4 regions of the Micromonospora sp. DT53 genome follow, and region 2 is predicted to be linked to each of the others. Evidence: riboswitches for the same ligand, from Rfam matches in the RefSeq annotation. Region 2 holds a riboswitch; each other region holds the start of a gene.
The links. A riboswitch is a leader RNA that binds a small molecule or an ion and turns the genes downstream of it on or off. The one in region 2 is predicted to bind cyclic di-AMP.
Positions count from the first base shown of each region.

Region 1 (4,204 bases), on a different contig from region 2:
GAGTTGGACGCGCTGCTCGGCAAGCCCGCGCAGCCGGCTCGCGCGCGACGCGATCCGTTCCAGCTCGCCGGGGGCGTCCGCGAGTTGAGCACCCTCGGTGAACGGCAGCGGGCCGCCCGCGCGGCGGCCCGGGAGCGCCCGGAGGACTACCGGGAGTACGCGCACGTGGTGGTGGACGAGGCGCAGGACGTTTCGCCGATGCAGTGGCGGATGATCGGTCGACGTGGCCGACTGGCCTCCTGGACCGTGGTGGGCGACCCTGCGCAGACCGCGTGGACCGGCGACCCGGAGGAGCTGACCCGAGCCCGCGACCAGGCGCTGGGCCGGCGTAAGCGGCACGATTTCACGCTCACCACGAACTACCGCAACTCGGCGGAGATCTTCGCGGTGGCGGCGGCGGAGATCCGCCGGCTCTACCCCGACCTTCCGCTGCCGACCGCCGTCCGCTCCACCGGGGTCGAACCGGTCGAGCTGGTGGTGCCCGCCACGGGCCTGGAGACCGCGACCGTGGAGGCCGCCACCGGCCTGCTGGCCGAGGTGGAGGGCACGGTCGGGGTGATCACGCCGGTCCCCCGCCGCGACGAGGTCGCCGGCTGGCTCGGCGCGCTCGGCGCGCCGAGGTTGCAGGTGGTGACCAGCCTGGAGGCCAAGGGCATGGAGTACGACGGGGTGGTGCTGGTCGCCCCGAGCGAGATCCGGGCGGATCCGGGTGCCGGGGTACGCACCCTGTACGTGGCGCTCTCCCGGGCCACCCAGCGGCTCACCACCATCGACCCGACCGGCTGAACTGCGCGGACTGCCGTCGGTGGGAGACGCCGCACGTACACTTGCACACATAGCGATGTGAGCATACATTTGACCGGGTCCCGGCCAGCGGCGGAAGGTGGTTCTCGTGGGCGCAGGTCATGACCACCACCACGGGTCCGTCGCCAATGCCGCGCACCAGCACCGGGGTCGACTCTGGGCGGCATTCGGGCTGCTCGCCACCCTGATGGTGGTCGAGGCGGTGGTCGCCCTGCACACCGGCTCACTCGCCCTGCTCTCCGACGCCGGGCACATGTTCACCGACGTGCTCGGCATCGGGATGGCACTCGCCGCGATCACGGCGACCCGGCGGGCCACCGGCGACCCGCAGCGCACCTTCGGGCTCTACCGACTCGAGGTGCTCGCCGCACTCGCCAACGCCGTCCTGCTCTCCGGCGTCGCGATCTACGTGGTGATCGAGGCGATCCGCCGTTTCGGCGATCCACACCAGGTCATCGCCGGCCCGATGCTCGCGGTCGCCGTGCTCGGCCTGCTCGCGAACATCGCCGCCTTCGCCCTGCTGCGCGCCGGGGCCCGAGAGAGCATCAACCTCCAGGGCGCCTACCTGGAGGTGCTCGGCGACCTGCTCGGCTCGGTCGGCGTCATCGGCGCGGCGCTGCTCATCACCGTCACCGACTGGTGGTGGGCCGACCCCCTGGTCGCGGTCGCCATCGGCGTGTTCATCCTGCCGCGCACCTGGCGGCTGGCCCGCGCCGCCATCCGCATCCTGGTGCAGGCCGCCCCGGAGCACCTCCAGGTGACAGCCGTGCACGACCGGCTGGCCGCGGTCCCCGGTGTCGTCGAGGTGCACGACCTGCACGTCTGGACGCTCACCTCCGGCATGGAGGTGGCCTCCGCACACCTGACCATGGCAGCTGGCGCGGAGGTCGGCGCGGTGCTCACCGCGGCGCGTACGGCCCTGCACGACGACTTCCGCATCGAGCACGCGACCTTGCAGATCGAGCCCGGCGCCGCCTCCGGAGCGTGTGGATCCATCGAGTGGTGACGGGGCTTTCGGCGCATTACCCCGCTTTGCCGTACTTCTTGGTGCTGACGCACGCACCGTCCGTCACATTGGCTGCAGCGGCCCCATCGGCACCGGTAGGCTCAGTCCCGGCCTCCACCAGGCGGCGCCTCCCGGCGCCGGTGGTGGTCGCCGCCTAATCGCCCAGCCGGGCGAACCGGGGAACCATGTTTCTGGGGTGCATCCGCGTCAGCGGTAGGGATCTTCCGTCCCGAACCCGTCAGCTAACCCGGTCGGCGGCTGACGGAAGGACATGCGCAGTGGCACCAGCACGACCACCCGCCGCCCGACTGGCGGCCCTGATCGTCGCGATGTTCGCCCTCGGCGTCGCGCTTCCGGCCGGCACCGCCTCGGCCGCTCCCCCGACCGGCCAGCGAGCCGCCGCACCCGACTCCGACGAGGAGGGCGGCACCCCGGCGTTGCGCGCCCAACTCGAGGCGGCCAGCAAGGGCTACCTGGACGCGAAGCGCGCCCTGGACACCTCCGTGCAACGGCAACAGCAGCTCGCCACCCAGCTGAAGACCATCGAGGTCGAGATCGACCAGCGCAGCGGCAAGGTCGGCGAGATCGCCGGAGTGGCGTACCGCACCGGCCGGCTCGGCGCGATGTCGGCGCTGCTCAACAGCAACACCCCGGAAGGCTTCATGGACCGGGCCGCCGCGCTGGACGCGGTCGCCGCCAACGAGGACAGGGTGCTGCGCGACCTGCTGAAGAGCAAGGACCAGTCCAACCGCACCCGGGGCGCCCTGGACGGCGAGATCACCGAACAACGCAAGCAGGTCGCGGTGATGGCCAAGCGCAAGGAACAGGCCGAACGGGCCCTGACCGTGGCCACCACACCCAAGCCGCAGACCACCGCGGACACCGACTCCAACCGGGGCACCTCCACCGCCAACGCGAAGGCCGCGCCGCGCAACTCCGACGGCTCCTGGCCCTCCGAGTCCTGCAGCGTCAACGACCCCACGCCGGCAAGCGGCTGCATCACCCCGCGCACCCTGCACGCGCTCAACCAGGCCAAGGCCGCGGGCTTCACCCGGTACGTCTCGTGCCACCGCCCCAGCGGCTCCGGCGAACACCCGAAGGGCCGAGCCTGCGACTTCGCGGCACAGAAGGGCGGCTTCGGCGGAGCAGCCACCGGCGGCGACAAGACGTACGGCAACAACCTGGCCGCGTACTTCATCCGCAACGCGGACCGGCTCGCCGTGCTCTACGTGATCTGGTACAGGCAGATCTGGCTGCCCAGCAGCGGGTGGAAGTCGTACAGCGGGGCGCACGGCACCCCGTCGACCGACCACACCAACCACGTACACCTGTCGGTCTACTGACCCACGCTTTCGTGCTGCCGGTGCGTCATCGTCGATGGCTCACCGGCAGCGCGTGCGTCTGGGCCGGCACTACGTCGCCGGGCGTACCCGTGATGTCGTCGCTCGTCGGACGACCCGGCCGGGGCCGGCGGGCAGCATCGCGGTATGCCTCGGATCCGACCCACCACCCGCAAGGCGCTGCTCACCCTGCACCTCGTCACCGCGCTCGGCTGGCTGGGCGCCGACCTGGTGCTGCTCACCCTCGGCATCGCCGTGCAGCGGGGCACCGACCCGGGAGTGGCCTATCCGGTCATGGCCCTGGTCGGCACGGTGCTGTTCGCGCCGCTGAGCGTCCTGGTCTGGCTGATCGGAGTCGCCAGCTCGCTGCTCACCCCGTGGGGCCTGCTGCGCCACCGTTGGGTGCTGGTCAAGCTCGTGCTCACCACGGTGATGGTCGGGCTGGTGCTGTTTCTGCTCCTGCCGAACCTGCGCCACGCCGGAGCGGTCGGCGCCGCCCTACCCACCCGGGATCGCGCCGACCTGGTCATCGCGCCGGCGGTGTCGACCACCCTGATGATCATCGCGACGGTGCTGTCCACCTACAAGCCGTGGGGCCGCCGCCGCCCCACCCCCACCCGAGATCGCGTCGCAACCACAACCTAGCGCCCGCGATCTTGCACTTGCCGTCCCGGCAGATGGGGCATCCTCGCTGACGTCGACAACTGAAACCGCGAGATCGGCGGGCCGGGTCGGGGCGAATCAGACCGGGGGTGGCGGATTGTTGGTGCGGTCCAGGGCGGCGCCCAGGCGGGTGGCCAGGGCCAGGTGAGCGGCTTGGGCCTGGCGGAACGCGTAGCGGAACAGCGGCTTCGGCGCGGTCAGGGTGATCTCGACGTCGATGCGGACCAGGCCGTCCGGCTCGGCGCGCAGTCGGGTGTGGTTGCGCACCGTGGTGGCGGGCCACTGGCGAGCCACCATGACGATCTCGTCGGCCTCGCTGATCAGCACATCCGCGTGGTACGTCGTCCGGAAGCGCAGCGGGCCGGCCGCCAACCGGTCGTTGATCGTGTAG
Region 1 covers NZ_JBNCKM010000001.1:226,127-230,330, reverse strand. The annotation lists gene ACLQ3B_RS01185 (HelD family protein) at 1-786, shown strand, start outside; gene ACLQ3B_RS01180 (cation diffusion facilitator family transporter) at 893-1,810, shown strand; cyclic di-AMP (ydaO/yuaA leader) riboswitch at 1,952-2,083, shown strand; gene ACLQ3B_RS01175 (coiled-coil domain-containing protein) at 2,089-3,153, shown strand; gene ACLQ3B_RS01170 (hypothetical protein) at 3,298-3,795, shown strand; gene ACLQ3B_RS01165 (SRPBCC family protein) at 3,892-4,204, opposite strand, start outside.
Region 1: it holds a riboswitch for cyclic di-AMP, as region 2 does, so the genes downstream of both, ACLQ3B_RS01175 (coiled-coil domain-containing protein) here and ACLQ3B_RS10125 (NlpC/P60 family protein) in region 2, are expected to answer to the same signal.

Region 2 (4,204 bases):
CCGGCCCGGGTTGATCCACTCGGGTTTCTGGAAGTCGGGGCATCCGGAGCGCCGGGACACCGCGGCTTCAGCGAAACCGAGTCGATCATGCGGCTGTGCACTGGACGTCGCGGCTGAGGCGGGTCGGGCGCGGCTGCGGAACGGCGAGTGGGGCGGCGGCCGCCGACGGGGCGTGCGGGTCGAGCCAGACCCGGACGGCCGGCCGACCCGGCGCGAGGCCCGGAATGCCGGCGATGTGCTGCTCGCGGCGGGTGAGCATTGCCACGTCGACGGTGAACTCGAAGAGCCGCCAGTCGACCTGCGGCTCGGCGCGGGCGCTCTGCGCCAGTTGCGCCAGCCGGGCCGGATCGGTCACCGGACGGGCGCGCCCCGCCACGTACGCCTCGTCGTCGCTCTCCTCCGCAGGGAACGAGTGCAGCGCGTAACGGCCGTCACGTTCGAGGTCGCGGCGCTTGGGAGAGTCGATGATGAAGCAGAACAGCCCCTCGGCGGTGATCACCGGGGAGACCGGGTGGACGCGGGGCCCGCCGTCGGCGCGGACCGTGGCCAGATAGCCGAAGCCCGGCCCGTACTGCTGGAGGAGAACGCGGATCCCGTCGGCGAGTCGGGGCTCGTCGGCGGCGAATTCGGACCAGGAAGCCATGCGGGCATTCTATCGAACAAATGTACGAGCGGCGACCTCGACGCGCTGGTCACCGGCACCGAATCCGGCCACTTTCGGCAACGCGGCTATGGTGGTCCGATGCTGCTCTCCGACCGCGACCTGGTCTCCGAGATCAAGGCCGGCACGCTGGGCCTGGAGCCGTTCGAGCCCACCCTGGTCCAACCGTCCAGCATCGACGTGCGACTCGACCGGCTGTTCCGGGTCTTCAACAACCACCTCTACACCCACATCGATCCGGCCATGCAGCAGGACGACCTGACGTCGGTGGTCGAGGTCCCCGACGGCGAGCCGTTCGTGCTGCACCCGGGGGAGTTCGTGCTCGCCTCGACGCTGGAGGTCATCTCGCTGGGTGACCAGCTCGCCGGCCGACTGGAGGGCAAGAGCTCCCTGGGCCGGCTCGGGCTGCTCACGCACTCCACCGCCGGTTTCATCGACCCGGGCTTCTCCGGCCACGTGACGCTGGAACTCTCGAACGTGGCGAACCTGCCGATCACCCTGTGGCCAGGCATGAAGATCGGCCAGCTCTGCATCTTCCGGCTCTCCTCGCCAGCCGAGCACCCGTACGGCTCGGTGGTCTACGGCTCGCGCTACCAGGGCCAGCGGGGGCCGACGCCCAGCCGCGCCTGGCAGCACTGGCGCACCTGGCCAACCCGCTGAGGGTCACCCGCTGAGACCAGAACGACGAGGGCCCGCCGCGACCGGATCGCGACGGGCCCTCCGGTCACCCAGGGTCAGCCCGGGCGGCCGTAGCTGTGGATCGGGCCGTCGTCGACCTTCTTCATCTTGACCGGTTGACCGGCCTGCGAGGCGTGCACCACCCAGCCGCCGCCGACGTACATGCCGACGTGGTGGATGTCGCTGTAGTAGAAGACCAGGTCGCCGGGGCGCAGGTCGCCCTTGCTGACGTTCTTCGTGACGCGGCTCTGCGCGGCGGCGTTGTGCGGCAGGGACACGCCCGCCTTCGCCCAGGCGGCCAGCATCAGCCCGGAGCAGTCGTACGAGTTCGGACCCTCGGCGCCCCAGACGTAGGGCTTGCCGATCTGCGCGCAGGCGAACTTGACAGCGGTGCCCGCGGCGCCGCCGGGGTAGCTACCCGGGCAGGGTGCTGGGCGCAGCGGACCGCCACCACCGCTGCCGTACACCTTGAGGCGCAGCTTCTGTAGGCGGTCGATCTCGTCGTTGATCTGCTTCTTCTTCGCCGCCAGCTGGGCCTCGGTGCGGGTCAGCTGGGCCACCATCTCGTCCAGTGGCGCCTTCTGGGCGGCCAACTGGTCGCGCAGGTCGGCCACCTCACGTACGTCCTTCTGCTGGTTGTGCGCGAAGCGGTCGAGCATTTCCAGCTGGCCGACCACCTCGCTGGGCGACCGGCTGCCCAGCACCGCGTTGACTGTCGAGACGTTCTCGCCCTTGTACGCGCGTACGGCCAGGGCGCTGACCTTGTCCATCGCGGCGTCGACCTGACGCTCCAGCGGGGTGATCCGGGCGGCCAGCGCGTCGGCCTGCTTGCGCTTCGCGGCGAGGTCGGTGCGGGTGGCGTTGTGCCGTTCGATGACCGGTTCGAGCTTGTTCCAGTCGGCGTCGATCTGGCGCTCGATCTCGGCGACGGACGGGTCGGCGTGGGCCGCCGTGGCACTGCCGGTCAGGACGACGGCGATGCCGGCCAGCGCGGCGATAGCTGTGGTGAAGCGGGACCAGCGTGGGCGCGGCACGATCGACGCCGGGCCGGCTGATGCCGGCCGCTCGGACGACGGCCGCGGGGCATGGAGTGCCACCGGGGTTCCGTACTCCTTCTTCCTGACCGCCTACCGGGTTAGCTGACGGGTTCGGGCGGGAAGTCGGCGCCCTACCGCAGTGGCTGCGGATTCACCCCGAGGGACCTGGGTCCCCGGTTCGCTCGGAAACGACTCGGCGGTGTCGGTCCGTTACCGCCCAGGCTGGGCGGAGCTGCTGTCGGGCCGACGAATGACCAGAGTAGAGACGCTTGTTACCGATCCGCAACCCGTGCGGCCGTGACACTCCGTACCGATTGGACGAGGTCACCGACCGTGTGTGAAGAATTCTTTCCACATACTTCGATAGATGGAAAGGCATTGACGTGACCTCCCGGGCGGCGCGATGGTGACCTGACCTCACTCCGCGAGAATCTAGGGGGTTCGATGCATCATTCAACCCTGTCGACCGGCTGGCGGGCACTGCTCGCCGCCACCGTGGTCGCCGCCGCGACCACGGCGCCACTCTCCGCCGGCCCGGCCACCGCCGCGCCCACCACCGACCGCCAGCAGCAGTACGCCGCCGCGGCCAGCGAGTACGGCGTGCCGGCCGTCGTCCTGCTCGGCGTCTCCTACCTGGAGTCGCGCTGGGACACCAACGCCGGCACACCGAGCACCAGTGGCGGCTACGGCCCGATGCACCTGACCGACGCCCGACACGTGGCCGCCCTACCCGGGCGCGGTCACCACGACGCCGGTGCCGAGGACCCACGCGGCGACGACTCCCGTCCCGCCCGGGTGGCCGCGCCCCGGCCGGTCGAGGCCGCCGCGCCGTCCACCGCCGCGTTGCAGACCGTGGACGCCGCCGCCGCGCTGACCGGCGCCGCCCCCGAGGCACTGCGCACCGACGCGGGTCTCAACATCCGGGGTGGGGCGGCGCTGCTGGGCGCGTACCAACGGGATCTGAACGCGCCGGTCGGCGCGGACACCGACCCGGCGGCCTGGTACGGCGCGGTGGCACGCTACTCCGGCGCGGACAGCGCCGACGCCGCGGCGGCCTTCGCCGACGAGGTCTTCACCACCATCGGCGCGGGCGAGTCCCGGGTGACCGACGACGGCCAGCGGATCACCCTGCCGGCCCGCACGGTGCGGCCCGAGCGTTCCTGGCTGGACCGGCTGGGCCTACGCCGGCTGGCCCGCCCGGACGGGGTGGAGTGCCCGCGCACCATCTCCTGCGAGTGGATCCCGGCGCCCTACGAGGCGTTCGGCGACGGGGACTACGGCAACCACGACCTCTCCGACCGGCCCGCGCGGCAGAAGATCGAGTACATCGTCATCCACGACACCGAGGCGAGTTGGGCGACGACCCTGCAACTCGTCCAGGATCCGACCTACGTGAGCTGGCACTACTCGCTGCGCTCGGTCGACGGACACATCGCCCAGCACGTGCGGACCAAGGACGTCGGCTGGCACGCCGGCAACTGGTACGTCAACGCCAAGTCGATCGGGCTGGAACACGAGGGCTTCGCGGCGCAGGGCACCTGGTACACCGAGGCGATGTACCGGACCTCGGCGAAGCTGGTCCGGCATCTGGCGCTGCGGCTGGGCATCCCCCTGGACCGCCAGCACATCATCGGCCACGACAACGTGCCCGGCACCATCGCCTCGACCGTGCGGGGGATGCACTGGGATCCGGGGCCGTACTGGGACTGGACGCACTACTTCGACCTGCTGCACGCACCTCGACTGGACACCGGCACCCCGGCCACCGGGCTGGTCCGGATCGACCCGGACTACGCCACCAACCAGCCGGCGTTCACCGGCTGCGTCA
Region 2 covers NZ_JBNCKM010000002.1:917,930-922,133, forward strand. The annotation lists gene ACLQ3B_RS10115 (pyridoxamine 5'-phosphate oxidase family protein) at 86-643, opposite strand; gene dcd (dCTP deaminase) at 743-1,321, shown strand; gene ACLQ3B_RS10125 (NlpC/P60 family protein) at 1,396-2,436, opposite strand; cyclic di-AMP (ydaO/yuaA leader) riboswitch at 2,450-2,585, opposite strand; gene ACLQ3B_RS10130 (N-acetylmuramoyl-L-alanine amidase) at 2,821-4,204, shown strand, end outside.

Region 3 (4,204 bases), on a different contig from region 2:
AAAGGAGTACGACGGCAGCGGCGGCGCGAAGCCGTGGCCGGCGAGGTCCGGTGCCAGCCACCGACCGGGCCAGTGCTGCTCCAGCAGTGGCGCCCAGGGCAGCCACACGTCGCCGGTCGCCCCCATGCCGTGCAGCAGGAGCAGGACCGGCCCACGGCCGGCGTGACCACCCGATTCATCCACCACGGCCGCAGTCTCCCACGGTTAGCGGCCAGGTACGAGCGTCGTGCGCGGACCCGACCGACGAAGATCCACTGTAGAGTGCGGCGTCTGGACGGGCATTATCGTCACGGAGAGGAGCCCCGTGCTCAGAGGGTATCGATCAACACTGGTGGCGGCGGTGGCGCTCGTCGCGGTCGGCACCGCGCCGGCAGTGCCCGCGCTCGGCACACCGGCGAGCACGCCGGTACGCGTCGCGGGTGTCGCGGCGGCCGATCGCGTCCTGCGCGTCTACAACAACAACATCGAGAACCTGGTGGTGAACAACTCCGACGGGAGCTGCACCCGGATCTCCGGACCGGACCACCTGACCTCGATCCTGGTCGACGACGCCGGACGCACCGGCACCAGCGGTGTAGTGGCACCCGACATCCTCATCGTGCAGCAGGTGCGCGGCACCGGCCAGGCCGAGGCGTACGCCGATCAACTGTCGGCCAAGTTCGGTTACCCGGCGGGCACGTACGGGGCGATCGTGGCCTGGAGCGACCCGGAGCCGTGGGGCAGCACCCACAAGTGCAGCTCCCAGTCGCTCGGCGACCTGAAGAAGAAGCAGACCAACGGGATCATCTGGAACACCAGGACGCTCAGCCTCGCCGCCGGCGACATCTCCAAGTACTGGAGCGCGGGCTGGCTCAAGCCGGGCACCGCGTACGCCGACGGGGCCGGGTGCACGCTGTACAAGCCGCCGAACAGCGACCCGGACAGCACCGACTACTACAAGTGGAAGCGGACCAGCGCCATCGCGGCCCGATTCACCATCAAGGCGACCGGCACCAGCGTGTTCGCGGCGACCATGCACCTGCCGCAGGAGAACCGGCAGAACGCGTGCGCCGGCGACGGTGACCGGGGCATCGCCAACAGCGGCATCCACCTGGGTGCCGACGCGACGAGCCTGCTGAACGCCTCCACGATCCGGATCGTGGGCATCGACGCGAACCGCACGGGCATCGCGGCCAGCACGTTGAGCGGGTACGGCATGACCGGCTACGGCTCGGCGGCCACCAGCGGTTCCAGCAAGATCGACTATCTGTTCGTGAAGGGCGGAGTGCGGCCGTCCAGCATCGGCCACACGGTCAGCGGGACGAAGTCGAACCACCTCGCGCTGTACGGCTTCATCGACTACTGAGCGGGATACGAAGACGCCGCGGGCGCCGGCCCCTAGTGGGGGCCGGCGCCCGCGGCGTTTCCACACACCTGGGTCAGGCGGAGTAGCCCCGGCTGGTGATCCAGTTGGCCAGGTCGATCGTGGTGACCCAGTACGACGGGTCGGCCGGGTTCGCCGAGTCGGCGATCCGCACGGTGCGGCCGTTGTCCTTGTAACCCACGACGGCGATGTAGTGCCCGCCGCCGTAGGAGTGCCAGCCGCCGTCGGTGTCGGTGGCATCGCCGACGACGTTCGCCACCACGCCCCGGCCGTCGGTGATGGCCTTCACGACGTCGGCCTGGAGCCGGTCCATCTGTGCCGGGCTGGGCGCGCCGGGGAACATCCGGGTCCGGTACGGGGAGCCCTTCACCTCGGCGTTGAGCGCCCGGGTGGTGTCCTCGGCCGAGTTGGTGCCCATCTCGGTGGTGCCCAGCTCGGCGCCGAGCTCCTCCTGGGTGCGGTCGATGCCGGCGGCGCTGAGCGCGTTGCGGGTGGCCGCCGGACCGCAGTTGTAGTAGGTGTTCTGCGCCTCGTAGTCGTAGTCGAGCACCTTGGTCGCGGGCGGCTTCGGCCGCTCCGGCTTCCGGGTCAGGTCCGGGTTGCTGCTGGCCTTCGCGGCGGGTGACGCGGCGCTGGTGGCCGGGGCGGCCGTGCTCGGCGCGGTGCTGGCCGAGGGGGACGCGTCCCGAGCGTCGCCACGGGAGGCGGCGACGTCGCTGCGCATCTCGGCGACAGTGGTCGCGGTGCGCTGGCCGGCCGGGGCGTCGTCGGCCGTGGTGAGCAGGGCGCCGGTGGTGGTGGCGATCGCGAGGGCCGCGGCGGAGGCGGCGACGATCTGGTACGGACGCTCGGTGGCGAGGCGGCGGAGCTGACGCTGCAGGGTGTGCTTCACGGGGTCCTCCACGGGTCGAGGGGGAGAGCGGCACACCGGGGCCGGACCGGTATCCGGGCAGGCGCCAGCGCGCGGACCGTGGTCCGCGGATGGTGAACCGCTCAGGGGAACGCCCGGAGTGGCCGGGCGGGAAGGGCGATGACCCGGGGGTCAGCTCACCGTCACTGGACGAGTGAGCGGGCGCACCGCCGCGCCGTGGAGGCGAGGGAACAACCGAGGGGTGGAAAGGTGCTGCACGAGGAGTTGACTCCTTCCGACACCGCCTACCGGGTTAGCTGACGGATTCGGGCGGGAAGATCGCCCTACCGCGGGCCGTGGCTCGCGGATTCACCCCGGACTTACTGGTGGGTCCCCGGTTCGTTGATCACGATTGAGCGGGTCGATGCGGCGTCGCGTCTTGCGATCGGTTACCGCACCGGACGGGACGACACTACTGGCCACTCCGCGCCCTGCCAAGCCAGGTTCACCTGCGTAAACCCCAATTGGCGCGCCAATTTCTGCGCGTCTTGCCGATGACGTGACTCGATGGGACAACCGGTTACGGCGACGCCTGCGGGCGACAACCGGACAGGCCGTAAAGAACGCGACCACATTCGCGGGAACAATGGCGCCGATCGTGCCGGCCGTCCGATTCCGTGATCGGGTGACCGGCCTCACGTCACAGATCGGGCTCAACCCACCCGGGCCGGACGCCACCGTGCCACGACGGCGGGACGCAACGCCCCGGCCACCGTCCGGCGGGCGGGCACCGGGGTCGGGCACAACCGGGCCACCGCCGCGTACGCCTCCTCGGCGAGGATGCGAGCCGACTCGGCGGCCAACTCGGCGTCGCGCCAGGCGGCCCGCTCGCGGCCGGCGGCCACCTGGTAGTCGGCCAGCCGCGCGTCCCGGACCACCCGACTGATCAGCACCTCCTGCTCGACCGGGTGTCGTCGGGGATCCCAGCCGCGCCGGTGCCCGAACACGTCGCCGAGCTGGGCCATCGTCAGGTCGCCCCGCCAGTACGCCGTCATCGCCGTGCGGTGCAGATAGCGCTCCCGGGCCGCGTACTCGGCGGGGGTGTGCGGCGTCTGCGGAGTGGGCAGCGCCCCGGCGCCCGCGAAGCGACGCGCGGCGGTGTCCGCCTCGTCGTACCCGATCCAGGCCCGCTCCAGCTGCTCCTGAGCGGTCAGCCAGGTGGCGCGTCGCCGCCGGGCGGTCGTGGCCGCGCCGGCCGCGGCGACGGCCACCTCCTCGGCGTAGCGGCGCCTGTCGACGGCGTCGGCGGCGGCCACCTCCCGTGCGCTGGGCACGGCCGGGGGCCTGTCGTCCGTGGGCTGGTCCCGTTCGGGGCGGGCGGCCAGCACGGTGAGGAGGCCCAGGGTCAACAGGAACAGGGTGGACCAGATGGCGGCGGCCTGCGGCACCTCGGTCACGAACTGGTAGAAGACGACGGTCTCCATGGTCGGCACCTCGGGGAGAGAACAGCGCGATGGGAGCCGCGCCAACCAGCGGGCACGGAGGGCCACGGGTCGGCGGGGTAGGAAGCGGGTGGGTCGACAGGGCGCGGTGACGGGACGGTCGGCCCCGTGGCTCAGCGCCGGGGTGGGGCCCGGGAGGCCCGACCGCTCGCCGTGTCGACGACGGGCAGCCGGTCGGACTCGGCCGCGCGGATCGACAGCCCGCTCGCGGCGACGGTGCCCTGATCAGCGGGGAGCGTCGCCGGCGTGTCGACCGACCATGCTGGAGCCGACGCCTCGGCGGCCTCTGGCGGCATCGCCGGGCGCGCCGCACTGTGCGCCCCCACCTGTCGGCAGGAGGCCGCCAGCGGCCCTCCGGCGACGAGGGCCGGCACCACGCCCGGGGCGGGCGCCTGGCTGGACGTTGGCGCGGCGGCCGTGGCCGGGCCTGCGCCGAGCGCCAGGGCCGCGACGACGGCGAGGCTGGTCAGCACCCGCGTCGCCCAGCGC
Region 3 covers NZ_JBNCKM010000011.1:194,361-198,564, reverse strand. The annotation lists gene ACLQ3B_RS29370 (alpha/beta fold hydrolase) at 1-186, opposite strand, end outside; gene ACLQ3B_RS29365 (hypothetical protein) at 305-1,345, shown strand; gene ACLQ3B_RS29360 (C39 family peptidase) at 1,419-2,267, opposite strand; cyclic di-AMP (ydaO/yuaA leader) riboswitch at 2,501-2,642, opposite strand; gene ACLQ3B_RS29355 (hypothetical protein) at 2,927-3,697, opposite strand; gene ACLQ3B_RS29350 (hypothetical protein) at 3,829-4,204, opposite strand, start outside.
Region 3: it holds a riboswitch for cyclic di-AMP, as region 2 does, so the genes downstream of both, ACLQ3B_RS29360 (C39 family peptidase) here and ACLQ3B_RS10125 (NlpC/P60 family protein) in region 2, are expected to answer to the same signal.

Region 4 (4,204 bases), 500 kb from region 2:
ACGATCGCCTGGGCGGCCCGTTCGGTCACGCCGACCTCGGCCGCGACGTCACGCAGCCGGGCGGTCGGATCGCGGGCGATGGCCAGCAGGACGTGCCCGTGATTGGTGAGGAACGTCCAGTTCCGCCCGCCGTCGGTGTCGCCCGTCACCGTGCTCGCCATCGTGCCCGCCTTTCTCCGATGTCCGCCCGCCCTCGCGAGAGTCTTGCCCGCCCTGCACCGTGAGGGTGGCCCAGGGGGCGACCGGGGTCAACGTATGAAATCTAAATCACGCATACCTTGACGCATCTTACGGTGCGTGTGACGGTGGAGCACGAGCCAGCGCCCGCCACCCGTCCGGCGGAAAGCCAGCTTGACCAGGTCAGATGCGTCGAGACGAGGTGCGGGATGAGTCATACCGGGAGCGTCGGCGGTCAGCCGGGTGCGCAGCGGACCACCGACCGGGCGTCCGCGCTCAGCGAGCCGACCCGGGCGTACGCCGAGCTGGTCGCCGGCAACCTGCGCTTCGTCGGTGGCGCCCCACGCCACCCCAACCAGGATGCCGGGCACCGGGCCGCCGTGGCCGACGGGCAACACCCGTTCGCGGTGATCGTCGGCTGCTCCGACTCCCGGCTGGCCGCCGAGATCATCTTCGACCGCGGGCTGGGCGACCTCTTCGTGGTCCGCACCGCCGGGCACACCGCCGGCCCCGAAGTGCTCGGCAGCGTCGAGTACGCGGTGACCGTGCTCGGCACTCCGCTGGTGGTGGTGCTCGGCCACGACTCGTGCGGTGCGGTGCAGGCCGCCCGTGAGTCCGCCGCGACCGGCACCGCGCCGAGTGGCCATCTGCGCGCGGTGGTCGACGCCGTGCTGCCCAGCCTGCGGCGGGCCGAGGCCGAGGGCGTTGACGACATCGACGGCATCGTCGACATCCACATCGCACAGACCGTCGAGACGTTGCTCGGGCAGTCCCCCGTGCTTGCCGAAGAGGTGGCCCGGGGGCGGTGCGCGGTGGTGGGGGTGTCCTACCGGCTGGCCGCCGGAGTGGTGCGCCCGGTGGCCGCCTTGCCGGCTGGCTTCGCGACGCTGGACGCCCCGGCCAGGTCGACCGACCCGGCCACCCCGGCCACCGTCTGACGCGACGAGGGCCGCTCCGCGTCACGCGCGGAACGGCCCTCGACCGGGGATCGTGCGGGTCAGAGCAAAGACATGTGGACGTGGTCGGTGTGGTTCGACGGTCCGCTGTACGAGCTCCAGCCGGTGGCCGGGAACCAGATCTGCCGGTTCCAGATCACGTAGTAGATGCCGAGACGGTCGGCGTTACGGATGAGGAACGCGGCGACGTTGTTGCCGTACGTCCGGGTGTCGTTGTTGTGCCACGGAGAGAAGCCGCTCTTCTGCAACGACCAGTCGCAGGCGCGGCCCTTCGGGTGCTCCCACGGCCCGCCGGGGCGGTAGCAGCCGACGAACCGGTTGAAGCCGGCCGCCTTGACCTCCTTGTACGCGTGCAGCGTGCGCGGCGTGATGCAGCCGGACGTGGTGGGGTCCTTCTCGCTGCACGACTGGGGCTTCCAGTCACCGTCGGCGGTGCGACCCGGGCCGATCTTCGCGACCTTGGAGGTGGCGTCCACCAGGCCGCCGGTGAAACCCTTGCCGCCGACGAGGGAGAGCGCCTTGTCGGCCTCGCTCTTGCGCTTCGCCATCACGGCGGTCTGCTTCTGCTGCTCGCGGACCTCGGTGTCGAGGGCCAGCTTGGCCTGCTCGGCGCGGGCCTTCACCTCGTTGACCTCGGAGAGCTTCTTCTCGTTGACCATGTTCATCTCGTCGAGCATCCCGGCGCGCTGGACGAACGAGTCGGGCGCATCGCTCTCCAGCAGCAACGCGACCGCACCGATCCGGCCGGTCCGGTACGCCTGGGCGGCGATCTGCCCGACCTGCGGGGCCAACGCGTCCAGGTCGGCCTTGGCCCGGTCGACCTCCGCCGCCAACTCGCCCTGCCGCTTCTTGGATTTGTCCAGCTTGGACTTCGCGGCGGAGTAGTCGCGGTTGGCCTGCTCGATGACGTCGTTGAGCAGCTTGGGCTCGCCGTCCTCCTCGTGCCCGGACGGTGTGGGGTTCGTCGGGGCGGCGTGCGCCGGGAGCGGCCCGGCGAGCACGGTCAGTGCGGCGATCACGGCCGCCACGGGAGTCAACCAGCGGCGTAGGGGTGCCGTCACAATGTTCCCTTCCGTCGACCGCCGACCGGGTTAGCTGACGGGTTCGGGGCGGAAGTGGCCCCTACCGCTGACGCGGATTCACCCCAGGTACCTGGGTCCCCGGCTCGCCGGTTGGCGATTGGGCGGTGGCACCGCAGGCGCCGCTTCGCGCCTTCATCGGTAACCGGCAGCGAGGTTACCCGAGAGTCGACCGGGTGAGCTACGCCTGGATGCCGACCAAAAGCGTCATTTCGCCATAGCGTTGAGTGACCAGTGACGTGGTTCTCAGGGTGGATGCCCGATCTGGTCACGCTGAGGAGTGTCACCATGCCGTATCCGTGCTCCTGTTCGACTCCGGCCACCTGTCGGTGGCCTCGGATGGGGGTGTGGCCCGCTTCCGGTTCGGCTCGTCGGAGCCGACCGTTAGCGGCGAGATGAGTGCGGCCAGTGCCTCCGTGCGGTCCGACTGGGGCCGGGACGCGGGAGCGTCGGTGGACGGTGTGGCATCGGGGCGCCCGGCGGCGGTCACCACCGCGGCCAGCCCGGTGGTCAGCGGCACCGCGGCGATCAGACCGAGGGTGGCGACCGCGCTGCGGACGATCTCCTGCGCGAGGAACTCGCTGGTGAGGATCTGCCCGATCGGCCGCGAGTCGGCGGTGAGCAGGAGCAGCAGGGGCAGCGACGCGCCCGCGTACGCCAGCACGATGGTGTTGACGGTGGAGGCGATGTGCGCGCGGCCGACCCGGGTGGCCGCACGGTAGAGCTGCAACCGGGTCAGGCCGGGGTTGGCGTTCGCCAGCTCGGTGACGGTGGCAGCCTGGGTGACCGTCACGTCGTCGAGTACGCCGAGCGATCCGATGATGATTCCGGCGAGCAGCAGACCGTGCAGGTCCACGTCCCCCTGGAACATCGACAGGGTGGTGGCGTCCTCGCTGCCGAAGCCGGTGAGGTGGGTCGCGGCCGTGGCGATCGTGGCCAGTACGCCGGTCAGCACCAGGCTGCCCAGGGTGCCGAGTACCGCGACCGAGGTCTGTGCGGTGACCCCGTGGGTCAGATAGAGCACCACGAACATGATCAGGGCCGCGCCGACCACCGCCACCAGCAGTGGCGACCTGCCGGCGCCGATGCCGGGCAGCACGAAGGTGAGCAGGATGGCGAAGCTGGCGGCCAGCCCGGCGAGCGCGGCCAGACCTCGCCACCTACCGAAGGCGACGATCGCGGCCGCGAAGACCACCGCCAGCCACACCATCGGGGTGCCGCGTTGGTGCTCGGCGATGTTCCAGTTGCTGGTGGTGGGATCGGTCGGGTCGGCCAGCTCGACCAGGATGACCTCGTCGCCGACCTCGACCCGGGGTGCGCCGGGTCCGTCGGGCACCGGTGTCCGGACCTGCTGGCCGGCGGTCGGCCCGTCGTCCACCCGCACGTCGACAGTGCCGCACCGCCCGTCGCCGATCCTCGGTGTGCCCTCGGGGACCGACGGCACCGGCGGGCACGGTTCGCTCACCACCCGGGTGACCGTGCCGGGGTGGCGCGGCACGTCCGCACCGCCATCGGTCTGCGGTGACCCGCCGCGCGGCCAGAGCAGCGCCGCGGCCAGCACGGTGGCGACGAAGAGGGGTACCACCGTCAGCACGAGGATCCGTCGCACCCGTGGAGGGGCGGACGGAGCGGGGTGCGTGTGGTCGGCGGCCAAGGCGGGACTCCCAACGATCCGGTGCGGGGTACGGGTCAGCGGGCCGGGCGGTTCACCGTTTCGGTGGAAACGCGACGGACGGCGGCACGGATCGCTGCCTGATGACCGCTTGATCACGGACGGTCAGTGCTCGGCCCGGTCGGCCGGGAACGACGCCATGTCGTGGCGTCGCCGGTGCCTGACTGTGCGGCGGCATACGGAGGGCCATCGTGGGAGATGCTAGCCAGCCCACCCGGGGGGTGCAGGTCGTGGCGGAGTGTCGGGCGGCCGAACCGCCCGTACGGCGGTCTCCGGGCGGTCAGCCGCGCTTCATGAGCCGGCCGACCGCCGCCATCATC
Region 4 covers NZ_JBNCKM010000002.1:413,449-417,652, reverse strand. The annotation lists gene ACLQ3B_RS07780 (helix-turn-helix transcriptional regulator) at 1-161, opposite strand, end outside; gene ACLQ3B_RS07775 (carbonic anhydrase) at 387-1,115, shown strand; gene ACLQ3B_RS07770 (coiled-coil domain-containing protein) at 1,175-2,194, opposite strand; cyclic di-AMP (ydaO/yuaA leader) riboswitch at 2,199-2,329, opposite strand; gene ACLQ3B_RS07765 (YibE/F family protein) at 2,496-3,866, opposite strand; gene ACLQ3B_RS07760 (metal-sensitive transcriptional regulator) at 4,165-4,204, opposite strand, start outside.
Region 4: it holds a riboswitch for cyclic di-AMP, as region 2 does, so the genes downstream of both, ACLQ3B_RS07770 (coiled-coil domain-containing protein) here and ACLQ3B_RS10125 (NlpC/P60 family protein) in region 2, are expected to answer to the same signal.